Regions from separate parts of the Micromonospora sp. NPDC005367 genome, predicted to be linked through region 2. Evidence: riboswitches for the same ligand, from Rfam matches in the RefSeq annotation. Region 2 holds a riboswitch; the other holds the start of a gene.
The links. Region 2 has a riboswitch for glycine ahead of gcvP (aminomethyl-transferring glycine dehydrogenase). Riboswitches for the same ligand answer to the same signal wherever they lie in the genome.
Positions count from the first base shown of each region.

Region 1: linked by a shared signal. The riboswitch ahead of ABZS42_RS03065 (amidohydrolase) and the one ahead of gcvP (aminomethyl-transferring glycine dehydrogenase) in region 2 are both predicted to bind glycine.

Region 1 is NZ_JBEXFP010000003.1:58,005-65,712, reverse strand. Features, by position in the region: gene ABZS42_RS03085 (low temperature requirement protein A) at 1-1,099, shown strand, start outside; gene ABZS42_RS03080 (hypothetical protein) at 1,216-1,644, shown strand; gene ABZS42_RS03075 (helix-turn-helix domain-containing protein) at 1,748-2,368, shown strand; gene ABZS42_RS03070 (hypothetical protein) at 2,485-2,934, shown strand; glycine riboswitch at 3,272-3,369, shown strand; gene ABZS42_RS03065 (amidohydrolase) at 3,538-5,286, shown strand; gene ABZS42_RS03060 (redoxin) at 5,759-6,640, shown strand; gene ABZS42_RS03055 (SAM-dependent methyltransferase) at 6,715-7,533, opposite strand.
Region 2 is NZ_JBEXFP010000053.1:1,319-9,026, forward strand. Features, by position in the region: gene ABZS42_RS27005 (helix-turn-helix transcriptional regulator) at 1-451, shown strand, start outside; gene ABZS42_RS27010 (chorismate-binding protein) at 489-1,727, opposite strand; gene ABZS42_RS27015 (DUF5999 family protein) at 1,803-2,003, shown strand; gene gcvP (aminomethyl-transferring glycine dehydrogenase) at 2,099-4,921, opposite strand; glycine riboswitch at 4,995-5,092, opposite strand; gene ABZS42_RS27025 (NAD-dependent protein deacetylase) at 5,208-6,098, opposite strand; gene ABZS42_RS27030 (NAD(P)-binding oxidoreductase) at 6,179-6,847, shown strand; gene ABZS42_RS27035 (cell division protein DivIVA) at 6,944-7,627, opposite strand; gene ABZS42_RS27040 (globin domain-containing protein) at 7,680-7,708, opposite strand, start outside.

The sequences.
Region 1 (7,708 bases), on a different contig from region 2:
CACTGCGCTGATGGCGCGGAACCCGTCGGCGCTCGCCGTGTTCCAGGGGCTGGCTGTCCTGACATTGCTGTGGTGGTCGTGGGTCAACTACACCTGGTTCACCACCACGGTCCGCAGCGCGGGGAACGCGGTGCGGCTCGTCGTCCTCGCCGCGGTGGGGCTCACCCTGATGCTCGGCATCGCCGCACCCCAGACGTTCGAACCCGTCCCCGGTGGGCTGCCCGGGGCCTTGATCGTCGTGACCATGTACGCGGCGGTGCGCATCCTGCACCTGGTGGCGTTCTGGTGGGTGCTCCGGCACGACGTCGTCCTTCGCTCCATCGTCGTCCGGGCGGCCGTGCCGACCGGCGTGGGGATCGCCCTGCTGCTCTGCGCGGGGCTGACCGCAGCGATCGCGGGCGATTCGCTCGCGATGTTCGTCGCGGTGTGCTGGACCCTCGCCATCGTCGTCGACGTGGGTGGCGGCTACCTGATCCGGGCCCGCAACTGGCGGTTGCAATCCATCAACCGATGGATGGGTCGCTACAACCTGATCATTCTCATCGCGCTCGGCCAGGCGGTCATCTCCACCGGCATCGCCGCCGGCGACCCACCCGTCTCGATGTCCACCTTCGCCGCCGTCGCGCTCAGCGCCGCCCTGATCTCCGCGCTGTGGTGGACCTACATCGGCAGCGACGTCGTCGTCGGGCAGCGCTTCACCCAGCTCCGCAGCAGCGGCGAACGTGGCGCCCTGGCCCGGGACGCCTACGCGTACCTGCACCTGTTCCTCGTCATCGGTCTGGTGCTGGTCGCCTTCGGACTGCGTACGACCCTGCCGAGGCCGGGGCACGATCCGCACGTGGTGGTGGCGGTCGGACAGGTCAGCCTGGCGTGCGGTGTCGTCGTCTACCTCCTCGCCGACCAGCTCATCTGGCGACGCGCGAATCGTCCGATCGGCGGTCGGCGGGCGGCCAACCTGGTCGTCGCCGGGCTGGCCGCGGTGACGATTCTCCTCCCGATCATGTGGGCGCTGGCGGTCCTCACGGTGGCGCTGTTCGCCGCGCACCTGGTCGGACGCGCGTCCGTCCCGCCACCGGGCGCACTCGGCGAAAGAACATGACAGGCGGCCCGAACGTGATTCTGCTAATGGCGAGGAATGCATTTTCCGGGAATATGATCATCACGTGTCGGCCCCGGAGTAATGGCCGCCGCCGAGCCGAATTCAGGAGAGTGCACGTGTTGACGCCGAATACGCATCGCCAGATCGTCATGGCCGAACGTCCGTCCGGTCCCCTGGCGATGCGGCACTTTCGCAGTGAGGTCGTGCCGGTGCCGCCGCGCCCAGCCGACGCGGTGCTGCTGCGGAACATCTTCGTGTCCGTCGCCCCCGGAGCCCGGGCGGTGATGCAGGGGGCGGCCTACCGCCGACAGCTCGTCCCGGGCGAGGTCATTCCGAGTTCTGTCATCGCCGAGGTGATGACCGCGCCGCCGGGCGGCCCCGAGCCGGGAGGCATCGTCGGCGGGGAGGGGCTGGCAGGAGTACTCGGTCGTACCCACGTCCGAGATCTGGCCGTCGGTGGCAACAACGTCGGGCAGCTCGCCGTCCGGCTCGCGCCCGACCCGCCCGGCTGGCGAGCGGGACTTATTGACGATAGGATGATATAGCCAATAACAGGAATTGATCCGACGAGGATCGTCGCGGCGGTGGACTCGGCCACCGTTTCGGGTTGCCGACAGCGTTCGATCCCGCCCCGATACCATTCGTTCCGTGGGAACGAGCAGATATCATTCGCCGCGGCGCGCGGACGCCGCGGCGGCGACCCGGGCCTCGATCCTGGCCGCCGGGCGGGAGCTGTTCCTGCGCAAGGGGTACGCGGGCACCACCGTGCCGCAGATCGCCGAGGCCGCCCGGGTGGCCGTGCCCACCGTCTACACCAGCGCCGGCGGCAAGGCCGACATCCTGGCAGCGCTGATCGAGCCGATCACCCGCGATCCCGCGGTCGGCGAGACGCTGGCCGCCATCGCCGAGAGCGAGGACGCCGCCGAGATCATCACACTGCTGGGCGAGGGTGTGCGGCGGACCTACGAACGCCACTGGGACGTCGTCGTCGGGCTGTTCCCGCAGAGCCAGTCGGAGCCGGCCGCCGCCGAGGTGTACGAGCGGATCCTGCGCGCGTACCAGGAGGCCATCGGGGTGGTCGCCGACCGGCTGGTCGAGCTGGACGCACTGCGCCCCGGACTGGACCGTGCCGGCGCGCTCGACCTGCTCTGGTTCTACCTGGGGCAGGCGGCCTGGCCCACCCTCGTCCGGGACCGCGGCTGGTCGCTGGAGCGGGCCGCACGCTGGCTCACCGCCCAGGCCGTCGCCGCGCTACTGCCGCCGGACTGATCCGCACCTCTACTCGCCCTGGGTGCCGGTGTTCCCTGACGACCGGGGCGCGCTGCTCGACCAGCCGTACACCAGGTGGCCGCCGCGCACGGACACCGGCGGATCATGTTGGGCGCGTGGGGGCTGCGGGGTCCTCCGCAACCGCCCCCGCCACCGTCGCCGAGGCGTTCGCCGACGCGTTGCGGGCGGTCGACCGGTTCGACCTGGTGGTGTTCGCCATTCGCGACGGCCTGGCCGGCACCCCGGTGTACCGCGCTTTCGCGGACCGCTTCCCGGAAACCGCCCGGCGCCAGCCGGTTCGCCTTCGTCGTATTCTCGCCGTGTCACGCTGTTCCACGCCGAAATTCGGATTGGTTCGCACCGACCGGTACGACCGTCTGAGCGCACATTTCTGTGAGCGTTACCGGCAGGTCGGCAATCTGGTCACCGGCGACCTCGGGCGGCCGGTGTCCTGGCATCGAGCCGAGCGATCCGGGTTTCGTCACCTCCCGGGTCGTCATATTCTTGGCCGCGATGGCCGCGGCGGTGCTGCCGCGTCGGTAGATGATGATAGACCTCGATGTTGATGGTGTCGACGCTGCTGGTCCGGCTCCGTCTTGTTCTCGACGCGGCCACCCTGCGGTGCGGCCCGCGCGGACGCCGGTCGGCGCGGTCTGACGCTCGAGGCATAGTCCTGAGACGATCCCTATGATGGCGCATAGCGTGTTTCGGTGTCACATAAACATCGACATCGGGCGAACTGCCAGCCCGGCCTGACATGCGGTCGAGGGTTGACATTCGGCCGCCTTATGCGTTGGATCAAATATGCCGTTCGAGGAGCTGTAGGAGAGTCCTCCCCCTGGCCAAGGGAGGCGCCGAAGGAGCAACTTCCCCGGAAACTCACAGGCCCCAGTACTGCAGCTCCGAGGCGCCACTGGAGAGCAGCGGCGTGTGCCGCTCACCGAAGGAGGAACCCGGCGAGAGCCGGTGACACTCTCAGGTACACAGACAGTGGGGACGGAGGACGCCCGCCGCGTCCAATGGTCAGCCGGCTCATCGTCATGCCTCCGTACCCCCAGCCCTTCCTACCCACGCGAGCCGGTGACTCCGGATCGCTGGTCGTTCCTGGGCTTGTCGATGACCCGTCAACGGTGGCCGGTTGATCAGCTCTCAATCGAGGAGAGTTGCACATGTGCGAAACCGATCATCTCGACTCGTCCGGGTACAGCCGTAGGGACCTCCTGGGCCTGCTCGGCATGGCTGGCGCCGGGCTGGCGGTCGCCCCGGTGCTGACGTCGGACCCGGCACTGGCCGCCGCGTCCGACCTCGCGCTGGACCCGAACACGATGCCGTCCGATCTCGTCAACTACGAGGCGCCGACGAACCTGGCCGTCGACTCGCGGGCGAAGGACGCGGCCGTCTCCTGGATCGACCGCCAGGCGGACCGCATCGCCGGCCTGAACGATCGGATCTGGGAGTACGCGGAGCCCTCACTGGCGGAGTGGAACTCGTCGTGGGCCGAGGCGCAGTTCCTGGCCGCCAACGGCTTCACCATCGAGTGGGGTGCGGGCGGCATGCCCACCGCGTTCGTCGCCACGTTCAGTCACGGCACCGGCAAGCCGGTGATCGGGTTCAGCGGCGAGTACGACGCGCTGCCCGGACTGTCGCAGGAGAAGGGGAACCCGAAGCACAACCCGCTGGTCTACCACCATGATCCGTACGCACCGACGTACGGCTTCGGGCACGGCTGCGGACACTGCGCGCTGGGTGCCGCGGCCGCGGGCGCCGCAGCGGCGACGGCGGCGGCGATGAAGGCCCGCGACATCGACGGCACCATCAAGTTCTTCGGCTCCACGGCGGAGGAGCAGCTGGTCGGTAAGTCGGTCGCGGTGAAGGCGGGGGTCTACCGTGGCCTCGACGCCTTCGTCGACTGGCATCCGGCCAGCGGCAACAGCACGAGCTGGGGTTCGGGCAACGCGATGTACAGCGTCGCCTTTCACTTCCTCGGCACGGACGGGCACGGCGGCTCCCCACTGGAGACCCGGTCCACGCAGGACGCGGTCACGGCCATGGCGATGTTGACCGAGTTCCTTCGCGAGAGCGACCTGGCGCACACCGCTCGGATGCACCACGCCATCCGGCAGGCAGGGCAGGCGCCGAACGTCTTCCCGACGCTGTCCAGCATCTGGTACTACGCGCGGGAGGGTAGCCCGGCCCGCTCCAAGATCCTGATGGACAAGATCGTCAGGTGTGCCGAGGCGGCCGCACTGGCCACCGGCACCCGGATGGAGCACCGCATCATGGGCGGGGTATGGAACAAGCTCGGCAACAAGCGTGGCGCCGAGCTGATGTACGCCAACATGACGCAGATCGGCGCGCCGACGTTCTCCGAGGCCGACCAGCGCTTCGGTAAGGCGCTGCAGAGGTCGAACGGCTCGGCGGAGACCGGATTCTCGAGCGCGATCAGTGAGCTCCGACCTCCGGCGCCGGTCTTCATGGGGGGCGGCTCGACCGATGTCGCCGACATCAGCTGGCAGGTGCCCACCATCTCGATGGGCACCGCACACCAGCCCGGGGGCACGAAGAACCACTCGTGGCACCACACCGCCACCGCCGCCGCGAACTCCGGGCACGTCGCGATGATGGCCGCCGCCAAGTACCTTGCGGCGACCACCGTCGATCTGCTCACCCAGCCGACCATCCTGGCCGAGATGAAGGAGGAGTTCGACCGGCGCACTTCCAAAATCAAATGGAAGAGCATGCTGCCGGACAACTACCAGTTGCCGCTCTACGAGCCGCCGAAGTGGTTCCTGGAGCGGACCCGGCAGTCCTGGCCGCCGCGCGGCGTCACGTGGCCGCCCAAGCGGATCGTCTCGACCGAGTCCGCTCCCGATCTCGGGCCGGACCTTCCGCCGTCGAACCTGCCCCCGCTCGAGTAGCGCCGGCAGCGCCGCCCGGCGCGAGGCCGCGAACTGCGGCAACAGCCGCGCGTAGCGTTCGATCACGGGCTCCCGGTGTGGTGTCGCGGCCCGCCGGCACCACACCGGTCCCGGCCCACCGTCGGACGCAGCGAAATGATCACGGCGACGCCGTGGCTCCGCCCGCCGAGCTGCCGGCACCCTCATGCCGGCGCGGATCGGCCGCGGCGGACCGGAGCCGGGATCGTCGGTGGTGACGGCCGGGACGCAGCGTTTCGGCGCGTACGCCCTCGCTCCCGATTTAGGCTGACCATGCCGTGACGCGGCGCCCGAGGATGCCGGGCAGGCACCTCCGCGGCCGATCCGGCTCGCCCGAGTCAGCGACCACACGTGCGGGCGGAGGTGTCCCCGCCCTGGCCCGGGCAGTGCGGGCGTGCCGGCGGACACCGTGCGCCGACTCCGCCAGCGGCGGTGGAAGGAGATCGCCGTGACCATGCGGATCCCCGCGCTCGACGTCCAGCGTTGGGTGAACTCGCCGCCGCTGACCCTCGACGAGCTGCGCGGCCGGGTGATCCTGATGGACATCTGGGAGTACACCTGCATCAACTGGATCCGCACCGCGCCCTACGTCAAGGCTTGGCACCGGGAGTACGCCGACCGGGGCCTGACCGTCATCGGCCTGCACGCGCCGGAGTTCGAATTCGGCAAGCACGCCGAGAACATCGACCGGGGCATCCGGGAACACCGGCTCACCTATCCGATCGCGCTCGACAACGACTTTCGGGTCTGGGACGGCCTCGGCAACCTCGCCTGGCCGGCACGGTATCTCTTCGACGCGGACGGGAAACGCGCCGCCCGGTGGATCGGCGAGGGCGAGTACGACCGTACCGAGGCGGTGCTCCGGCAGCTTCTCGTGGACCGGGAGCCCGACGTCGAGCTGCCGTCGGTGACCGCCGAGGCGGCGACCTTCGCGGCGACCGCGCCGCCCTCGTACGCCGACGTGACGGAGGAGACGTACCTCGGCGTGGACCGGCGGCTGCCCGGCGCCTTCAACCTGACCGGAAACTGGCGGGACGGTGGCGACCACGTCGAACTGGGCAGCGGCGCGGGCGAGATCGCCCTGCCCTTCAACGCCGGCGAGGTGAACCTCGTCGTCGAGCCGGGGCCCGCCGGCCCGGCCATCCTGCGGGTGCTGCTGGACGGGCGACCGATCAGTGACCGGCGCGGCGCCGACGTCGACGTGGACGGGACAGCCCGGGTCGACCGCCCGCGCATGGTCCGGCTCGTCGCCCGCGCGTCACGCGACGATCACCTGCTGACGGTCACCGCCGATCAGCCCGGCTGCCGCGCGTACGTCTTCACCTTCGGCCCCTGACGAAGGATCGGCCGGGCGGAGAGCCGACGTGGTCGCGGCGGAGCTCGTGGCCTCCGCCGCGCACCACACCTGAACTACCGGCGGGGGACCCGGCCGACGGCCGCCAGACCGGCACTACGCCGGGGGTCATCGGTGAAGTACTGCGGGTCGTCAGGGGCGGGCCGCCACAGCGGCAGCCACACCAGGCCCGGCTCGACGAGATCGAGGCCGGTGAAGAACCGCTCGAACCGCGACCGCGAGCGCAGGCCCAGCGGGGTCTCGGTCCGGTGTTGGTAGATGTCGTGGGCGACGTCGAGTTCGTCCTGATCGTGTCGCACGTCGTCGGTGGTGGCGTGCGACGCGACGAGGTGACTTCCCGGCGCGAGCGCCGCGCGGAGCTGGTCCACCGCGCCGTACGCGACGTCGTCGTCGGGCACGAAGTGCAGGACCGCCGCCAGCAGCAGGCCGACCGGCTGATCGAAGTCGAGCAGCTCCGTGACCTGCGGATGCGTGAGGATGGCCGCCGGCTCGCGGAGGTCGCCCCGGATGGCGGTCGCGAGCTGATTGTCCTTGAGAAGATCCAGGCTCTCCGCCACCGCGACCGGGTCGATGTCCACATAGACCACCCGGGCATCCGGCGCGACCTGCTGAACGATCTCGTGGACGTTGCCCACGGTGGGGATACCGGAGCCGATGTCGAGGAACTGCCGCACACCGGACTCGGCGAGGTAGCGCACGGCACGCCCCAGGAACGCCCGGTTGGTCCTGGCGAGCTGCGGCCCCAGCGGAAGCACCCGCATCATCGCCTCGGCGGCTTCGCGGTCCGCCGGGAAGTTGTGTGTGCCGCCGAGATAGTAGTCGTAGATCCTGGCCGCGGTCGCCGGCCTCGTCCCGCCGTCGGTCGCACCAACCATGCCGGCCCCTTCCGTAGGTAGCGCACGGTTCCTCGGGCTTCGCCTCCGCGATCTCCCGCCGGGTAGTGCGCGACCCGCCGCCCCGACGGCGTCCACATAGGAGGCACCGCGACCCTACCCGTCGGGTGGGCCTCGGCGCAGCCCCGGCGGCCGCTGCCCGGCCCGGGCCGGGCGA
Region 2 (7,708 bases):
CCTCGCGGCCGCGCTCATGGAGGACTTCGCCGAACTGGCCCCGCAGGACCGCAATCTCGCCCGCCGGGCGTTCCTCGGGTCGCCGGGTACGGACGTGCCCCTGTACGGAGTCTCGGACGCCGCCGAGTTCCGGCACCACGTCGTCATGAGGCTCCGATCCACCCTCGCCCGGTACCCGTCCGACCCCGCAGTGGCCGAACTCGTCGCCGAGCTGCGCGACGCCAGCCCCGAGTTCGCCCAGCTCTGGCAGCGGCGCGACGTGCAGACCACGCCGGTGCTCACGAAGACCTTCCGTCACCCGGTCGTCGGGGAGATCACCGTCAACTGCGACGCGCTCACGCTCCCCGACCGCGACCAGCACCTCGTGCTCTACAGCGCGCCGCCGGGATCCCGCGACGCCGAGGCCCTGGCCTTTCTGGGTGCGCTTCCGGTCGCGTACAGCTCGCTCTGACCCCAGCCGGACGCCCGGCGGTGGGGAAAGGCGTGGGTCAGCGGCCGGCGAGGGTGGCGCGCAGCGGGCGGCTCTTGGCGGCGGCCTCGGCGACCTCCGCCCGCGGGTCGCTGCCCCAGGTGATGCCGCCACCGGCCCACAGGTGCAGCCGTTCGCCGTCGGCGGCGGCGGTGCGGATGGTCAGGCCCAGGTCGACACGGCCGGGCGCGACCCAGCCGAGCGCGCCCATGCCGGCGCCACGTCCGACGGGTTCCACAGCGGCGATCTGTTCCAGCGCGGCACGTTTCGGCGCGCCGGTGACCGAGCCGCCGGGGCAGACCGCGCGCAGCAGGTCGGCCAGGCCCAGCCCGTCGGCGACCGCCGCGGAGATCGTCGACTCGGCCTGCCACAGGTCGCACCAGCGGCGTACCGCGAAAAGTTGGTCGACCCGCACGGTGCCGGTGCGGGCGACGCGGGCCAGGTCGTTGCGTTCCAGGTCGACGATCATCACGTGTTCGGCGCGTTCCTTCGCGCTGGCCCGCAGCTCCCGCGCGCCGGCCGTGGTGGCCGGGCGGGTGCCCTTGATGGGCCGGGTGACGAGCCGGCCGTCGGTGAGTTCGATCAGCGTCTCCGGGGAGGCGCAGCCGATCGCCCAGCCGGCGCCGGAGAGGGTGCCGCCGTAGCGGGCGCCCGGCAGGGCGCCGAGCCGCGCGAGGGCCGGCAGCGGATCACCGGTGTAGCCGGCGGCGGCGTGCCCGACGACGTTGACCTGGTAGACGTCGCCGCGGCCGATGGCCTCGCGGACCGCTTCGACGGCGGCGGCGTGCTGGGCGTCGGTCCAGCTCTCCCGCCAGTCGCCGAGCCGCCAGGGGCCGGCGCCGGACGGCGGTGGTGGCGCGTCGGCGTGGTCGTACACCACCACGGCGACCTCCGGCAGCGCCGGCGCCGGGTTCGGCGCGCCGGGTGGCGCGCCGATGAGCAGCGCGCCCGCGGCCGCCGAGACGTACAGGGCGGCGCCGCAGGGGCCGTCCGGGTCATGGCCGGACGCGGGGCGGGAAAGGTCGTCCAGTGGCAGGCCGTGGGCGGCGAGGAACTCCTGCACGCCGGCGGCCGGGTCGCCGCCGTCGCTCGGGCGCCACTCCCAGCGGGCGCGTTCCACCAGCGTCTGGCGGCATTCGGCCGGCGCCGCCGGAACATCGATCTCTGCCAACGGAACGGTATCCACGCCGTCTGGCCCATCCTTCGTCGTCCGTTCAGCGGAATTCCCGACTCGCCCGCGTGGACCTGCTCGATGCAGACCACTTTCGCTTGGTACTGTGCGTCACTGGTCATGTGAACCATGACACAGCGCCCCCACAGTCCGGAGAACCCGATGTGCCAGCACCAACCCACCTGCCCCTGTGCCGACGCCGTCGATCGGGAAGCCGCCCGGGTCGTCGCCTGCTTCCCTGAACAGGGTTGGAGTCTGCTCTGCAACGGCGTCATCATCTTCGAGGACACCGGTGAGCTGCTACCCGACGGCAGCTGCATCGCCCCGCACCGCGGCCCCGCCCGACACGCCCTCGTCGCCTGAGCGACCACACAGCGTCACGACAGGTCGTCGACCACACCAACAGCCTCGTCGACGACGCCCGGGGCGGCCACTACGACCACCCCGGCGCGCCCCGATCAGTCTTCGAACGCCTCCGGCGACGGGCACGAGCAGACCAGGTTCCGGTCGCCGTACGCGCCGTCGATCCGCCGCACCGGCGGCCAGTACTTACCGGCCCGGTCCACCCCGGCCGGGTACGCGCCCACCGACCGCGGGTACGGGTGCGGCCACTCGTCACCGGTGACCATCGCCGCGGTGTGCGGCGCGTTGGACAGCGGGTTGTCCCCCGCCGGCCACTCCCCGGCACCCACCTTGTCGATCTCCGCCCGGATGGCGATCATCGCGTCGCAGAACCGGTCCAGCTCACCCAGGTCCTCGCTCTCGGTGGGCTCCACCATGAGCGTTCCCGCCACCGGGAACGACATCGTCGGCGCGTGGAAGCCGTAGTCGATCAGCCGCTTCGCCACGTCGTCGACGCTCACCCCGGTCGCCTTCGTCAGCGGACGCAGATCGAGGATGCACTCGTGGGCCACCAGCCCCTTGTTGCCGGAGTACAGCACCGGGTAGTGGTTACGCAGCCGCGCCGCCACGTAGTTCGCGGCCAGCACCGCCACGCCGGTGGCCCGGGACAGCCCCGCCGCACCCATCATCCGCAGGTACGCCCACGGAATCGGCAGGATCCCCGCCGAACCGTACCGGGCCGCGGAGATCGCCGGCGTGCCGTCGGCCCGCTCACCGGCCGGATCCCCCGGCAGGTACGGCGCCAGGTGGGAACGCACCGCCACCGGACCGACCCCCGGCCCGCCACCGCCGTGCGGAATGCAGAACGTCTTGTGCAGGTTCAGGTGCGACACGTCCGCCCCGAACTTGCCCGGCTTCGCGAACCCGACCAGCGCGTTCAGGTTCGCCCCGTCGACGTACACCTGACCGCCCGCGTCGTGCACCTTCGCGCACAGCTGCGCGATGCCCGTCTCGTACACCCCGTGCGTCGACGGGTACGTCACCATGATCGCGGCGAGCGCGTCCCGATGCTTGTCGATCTTCGCGTCGAGGTCGACCAGGTCGACGTTGCCGTCGTCGTCACACGCCACCACGACCACCCGCATGCCGGCCATCACGGCGCTGGCGGCGTTGGTGCCGTGCGCCGACGACGGGATCAGGCACACGTCCCGGTGCCCCTCGCCGCGCCCCCGGTGGTACGCGCGGATCGCCAGCAACCCCGCCAGCTCGCCCTGCGAACCGGCGTTGGGCTGCACGCTCACCGCGTCGTAGCCGGTCACCTCGGCCAGCCACCCCTCCAGCTGGCCGATCATGTCCCGGTAGCCGGCGGTCTGCTCCGCCGGAGCGAACGGGTGGATGTGCGCGAACTCCGCCCAGCTGACCGGTTCCATCTCGGTGGTCGCGTTGAGCTTCATCGTGCACGAACCCAGCGGGATCATGCCCCGGTCGAGGGCGTAGTCGAAGTCGGCCAGCCGGCGCAGGTAGCGCAGCATCGCCGTCTCCGAGTGGTGGCTGTTGAACACCGGGTGGGTGAGGAACTCGGAGGTGCGGGCCAGCGCCACCGGAACGGCCACCTCGAACTCGCCCCGCGGGGCCGGCACCCCGAACGCGGCGTACACCGTGGCCAGGTGCTCGCCGGTGGTCGTCTCGTCGCAGGAGACACCGACCCGGTCGGCGTCGACCAGCCGCAGGTTCACCCCGCGCTCGGCCGCGGCGGCCACCACCTCGGCGGCCCGGCCCGGCACGACAGCCGTCACCGTGTCGAAGAACGGCACGTCGAGGACCTCGACCCCGCCACCGCGCAGCCCGCAGGCCAGCCGCACCGCCATCTCGTGCGTGCGTTCGGCGATCTTCCGCAGCCCGTCCGGGCCGTGGTAGACGGCGTACATGCCGGCCATCACGGCGAGCAGCACCTGCGCGGTGCAGATGTTGCTGGTCGCCTTCTCCCGCCGGATGTGCTGCTCACGGGTCTGCAACGCCAGCCGGTACGCCCGGTTGCCGTCCGCGTCCTTCGACACACCGACCAGCCGGCCCGGCAGCACCCGCTCCAGGCCCGACCGAACCGCCAGGTAGCCGGCGTGCGGCCCACCGAAGCCCATCGGCACACCGAAACGTTGGGTGGTGCCGGCGGCGATGTCCGCGCCGATCTCTCCCGGCGGACGTAGCAGGGTCAACGCGAGCAGGTCCGCGGCGACGGTGACCAGCGCCCCGGCGGCGTGCGCGGCCTCGACCAGACCGGCGTGGTCCCGGACCGCCCCGGACGCGCCCGGGTACTGCAGGTGCACGCCGAACAACTCGCCCGGCAGCTGCTCGGTGTCCAGGTCGAGCACCCGCACCTCGATGCCGAGCGGCTCCGCCCGGCTGGTGATCACCGCGATGGTCTGCGGCAGCGCGTCGGCGTCGACGACGTACACGTTGCTCTTGCTCTTCGACCCGCGGCGCGCCAACGTCATCGCCTCGGCCGCGGCGGTGCCCTCGTCCAGCATCGACGCGTTCGCGGTGGCCAGCCCGGTCAGGTCGGTGACCATGGTCTGGAAGTTCAGCAACGCCTCCAGCCGGCCCTGGCTGATCTCCGGCTGATACGGCGTGTACGCGGTGTACCAGGCCGGGTCCTCCAGCACGTTACGGCGGATCACACCCGGGGTGTGCGTGCCGTGGTAACCCAAACCGATCATGGACACGGCGACGGTGTTGCGGGCGGCGAGGGCACGCAGCTCGGCCAGCGCCTCCGCCTCGGTCGCCGGGTCCGGCAGGTCCAGGGTGCCGTGCCAGCGGATCACCTCGGGGATCGCCGCGTCCATCAGCTCGTCGATCGAGCTGTAGCCGACGGTCTCCAACATCTGGCGCTCGTCGTCAGGCCCGGGGCCGATGTGACGGGTGGCGAACTGCTCTGCGGTCATGGGCTTCGCTCCGGGGGGCGAGGTCGACAGGTCGGCCTCCCCCTCTGTCGCGCCCGAGCAGCGCTCCACAGTGCCTGCCCACGAGGTCCTTTTGCCTGAGAGGTTCCGGGGAGGATTTGCCCCTTCGGCGCCGCCCGGGTACAGCTGGGCGGTCTCTCCCCCGTGGGTGTTACCGGCATGGTCAACGCTACCAGCGCACGGATTTCCCCCAGGTTTCGTACCCCGGTTTCGTGATCTTGCCCGGCCGGTCCGGCCCGCCCAGCCCCGGCGCCGCGCGCGGCGCAGCTCAGCCGGCGGCCACCGGTGTGACGGCGGACACCCCCGTCGCCGCCCCCTGCGTCGCATCGGTGATCCGGTCGGCCAGCGCGGGCAGCACCCGACCCAACGGCGCGTCCACGGTCAACGCCGCGTACGCGTCACCGCGGGTGGCCCCCTGGTTGACGATCACCACGGGGATGCCGAGCTTCGCTGCCCGCAGCACGAACCGCCGCCCCGACATCACCGTCAGCGACGAACCGAGCACCAGCAGCAGCCGAGCCTGCTCCACCAACGCGAAGCAGCGCGCCACCCGCGCCGCCGGCACCGTCTCACCGAAGAACACCACGTCCGGTTTCAACGTCCCCGTGCCGCAGAGCGTGCAGTCCACCACGTGGAACCCGGCCACCTGCGCGTCGTCGAGTTCCACGTCACCGTCCGGGTTCACCGCGTCGGCCCGCGCGGCGAAATCCGGATTCGCCTCCCGCAGCCTCTGGTCCAACTCGTCCCGGGAGATCCGGTTGCCGCAGTCGAGGCAGACCACCACGTCGAGGCGCCCGTGCAGCTCCACCACACCCGAACTACCCGCCGCCGTGTGCAACCCGTCGACGTTCTGCGTGATCACCGCACCGACCAAGCCGGCGTGCTGCAGCCGGGCCACCGCCCGGTGCCCGTCGTTCGGCCACGCCCGGGCCATCAGCCGCCACCCGACGTGGCTGCGCGCCCAGTAGCGGCGCCGCGCCAGCCGATCCCCCGTGAACGTCTGATACGTCATCGGGGTGTGCCGGCGGGCCACCCCACTGGGCCCCCGGTAGTCCGGGATCCCCGACTCCGTCGACAGCCCCGCGCCGCTCAACACCACGACGCCACCGGCGCTCACCCGGTCGACCAGCGCGTCGATCATCTCCGTCACGATGTCCATGCTGCCTCAGCATCCATCACCACGCCCACCGCCGCCCGGACCTCGCCAACGATCCTGGACACCGCACTAGGTTGATGGGTATGCGCATCGTCATCGCCGGAGGACACGGAAAGATCGCCCGGCTGCTGGAGCGGGAACTCGCCGGACGTGGCGACCACGCCGTCGGCCTGATCCGCAACCCCGACCAGTCCGCCGCGCTCGCCGCAGCCGGCGCCCAGCCGGTCGTCTGCGACCTGGAACACGCGGAGCTCACCGAGGTCGCCGGACACCTCGCCGGCGCCGACGCGGTGGTGTTCGCCGCCGGCGCCGGACCGGGCAGCGGCGCCGCACGCAAGGACACCGTCGACCGGGCCGCCGCGGCCCTGCTCGCCGACGCCGCGCAGCGTGCCGGCGTACGCCGCTACCTGCTGGTCTCCTCCATGGGCGTGGAAGGTGAACCGCGGCCCGGCACCGACGAGGTGTTCGCCGCCTACCTGCGGGCCAAGAAAGCCGCCGAGGGCGACCTCATCGCCCGCGACCTGGACTGGACGGTGCTGCGCCCCGGGCGACTCGTCGACGAACCGCCCACCGGGCGGATCTCCCTGGCCCGGCACGTGCCCAGCGGCTCGGTCACCCGCACCGACGTCGCCCGCGTCCTGGTCGCGCTGCTGCACGCACCGGCCACCACCGCGATGATCCTGGAACTCGTCGGCGGCAACACCCCGATCGCCGAGGCGGTCAGCACCGTCACCGACCGGCCGGCGAACTGACCCCGCCGCGGCGGCAGCCTGCCCGGCCCGCGCCCCACGCGGGCCGGGCACCGGCCGGCCGGCGCATCGGTGCTCCCCGGCTCCGGCCGACCGGTGTCAGCGCTGATTGTGGCGCGGCAGCGCGGTCTGCTGCGCCGCGGCGCCCACCGCCTGCCCGACCAGCCGATCCATCGTGCGCGCCAACTGCTCACTGCCGTCGTCGAGATGCCGCGCGGCGGCCTGCATGTGCGAGATCATCATCTCGCCGAAGATCCGCAGGGCCTCCCGGGTGGCGACCGAGTCGTCGAAACTCGGCCCGGCGTTGCTGCGGTACTCCTTCACCGCCCGCTCCGCCTCCTGCTTCGCCTCGTCCACCGCGGCCTGCATGTAGCTCTCGTACTGGGTGCGGGCGTACTCGGCGACCCGACGCGCGTAGTCGTGCGCCTGGGCGATGATCTGCTCCGCCTCCCGCTGCGCCGCCGAGAGCAGGTTCACCTCCTTCGCCGCCGGCACCTGCACACCGGTGTTCTTGCTCGGGATCACGCCGTGCCGGTGCAGCTCCACCCGGTCGTTGAGCCGCTCGTTCTCCGCCCGGAGGTTCGCGATCTGCGCCGACAGCAGGTCGAGCTCGTCGGCGACCTGCATCCGGAACCGGTCCACGTCGGTGTTGTCGTAGCCGCGGCGGGCGAACGACGCCGACGAGAACTCCCACCGGCGTACCCGGTCGGCCGTCATCCGCACCTGGACACCGCCGGACACCTGCTGCATCCCGTCGTACCTGCTGATCGGGGTTGCGTTCACCGGGCTGACCTTTCGTTCGTGGCCGTGACACGCACAAGTCCACCACTCACGTTCACCGAGCGCCTCCGGAGTTGTCAGGTG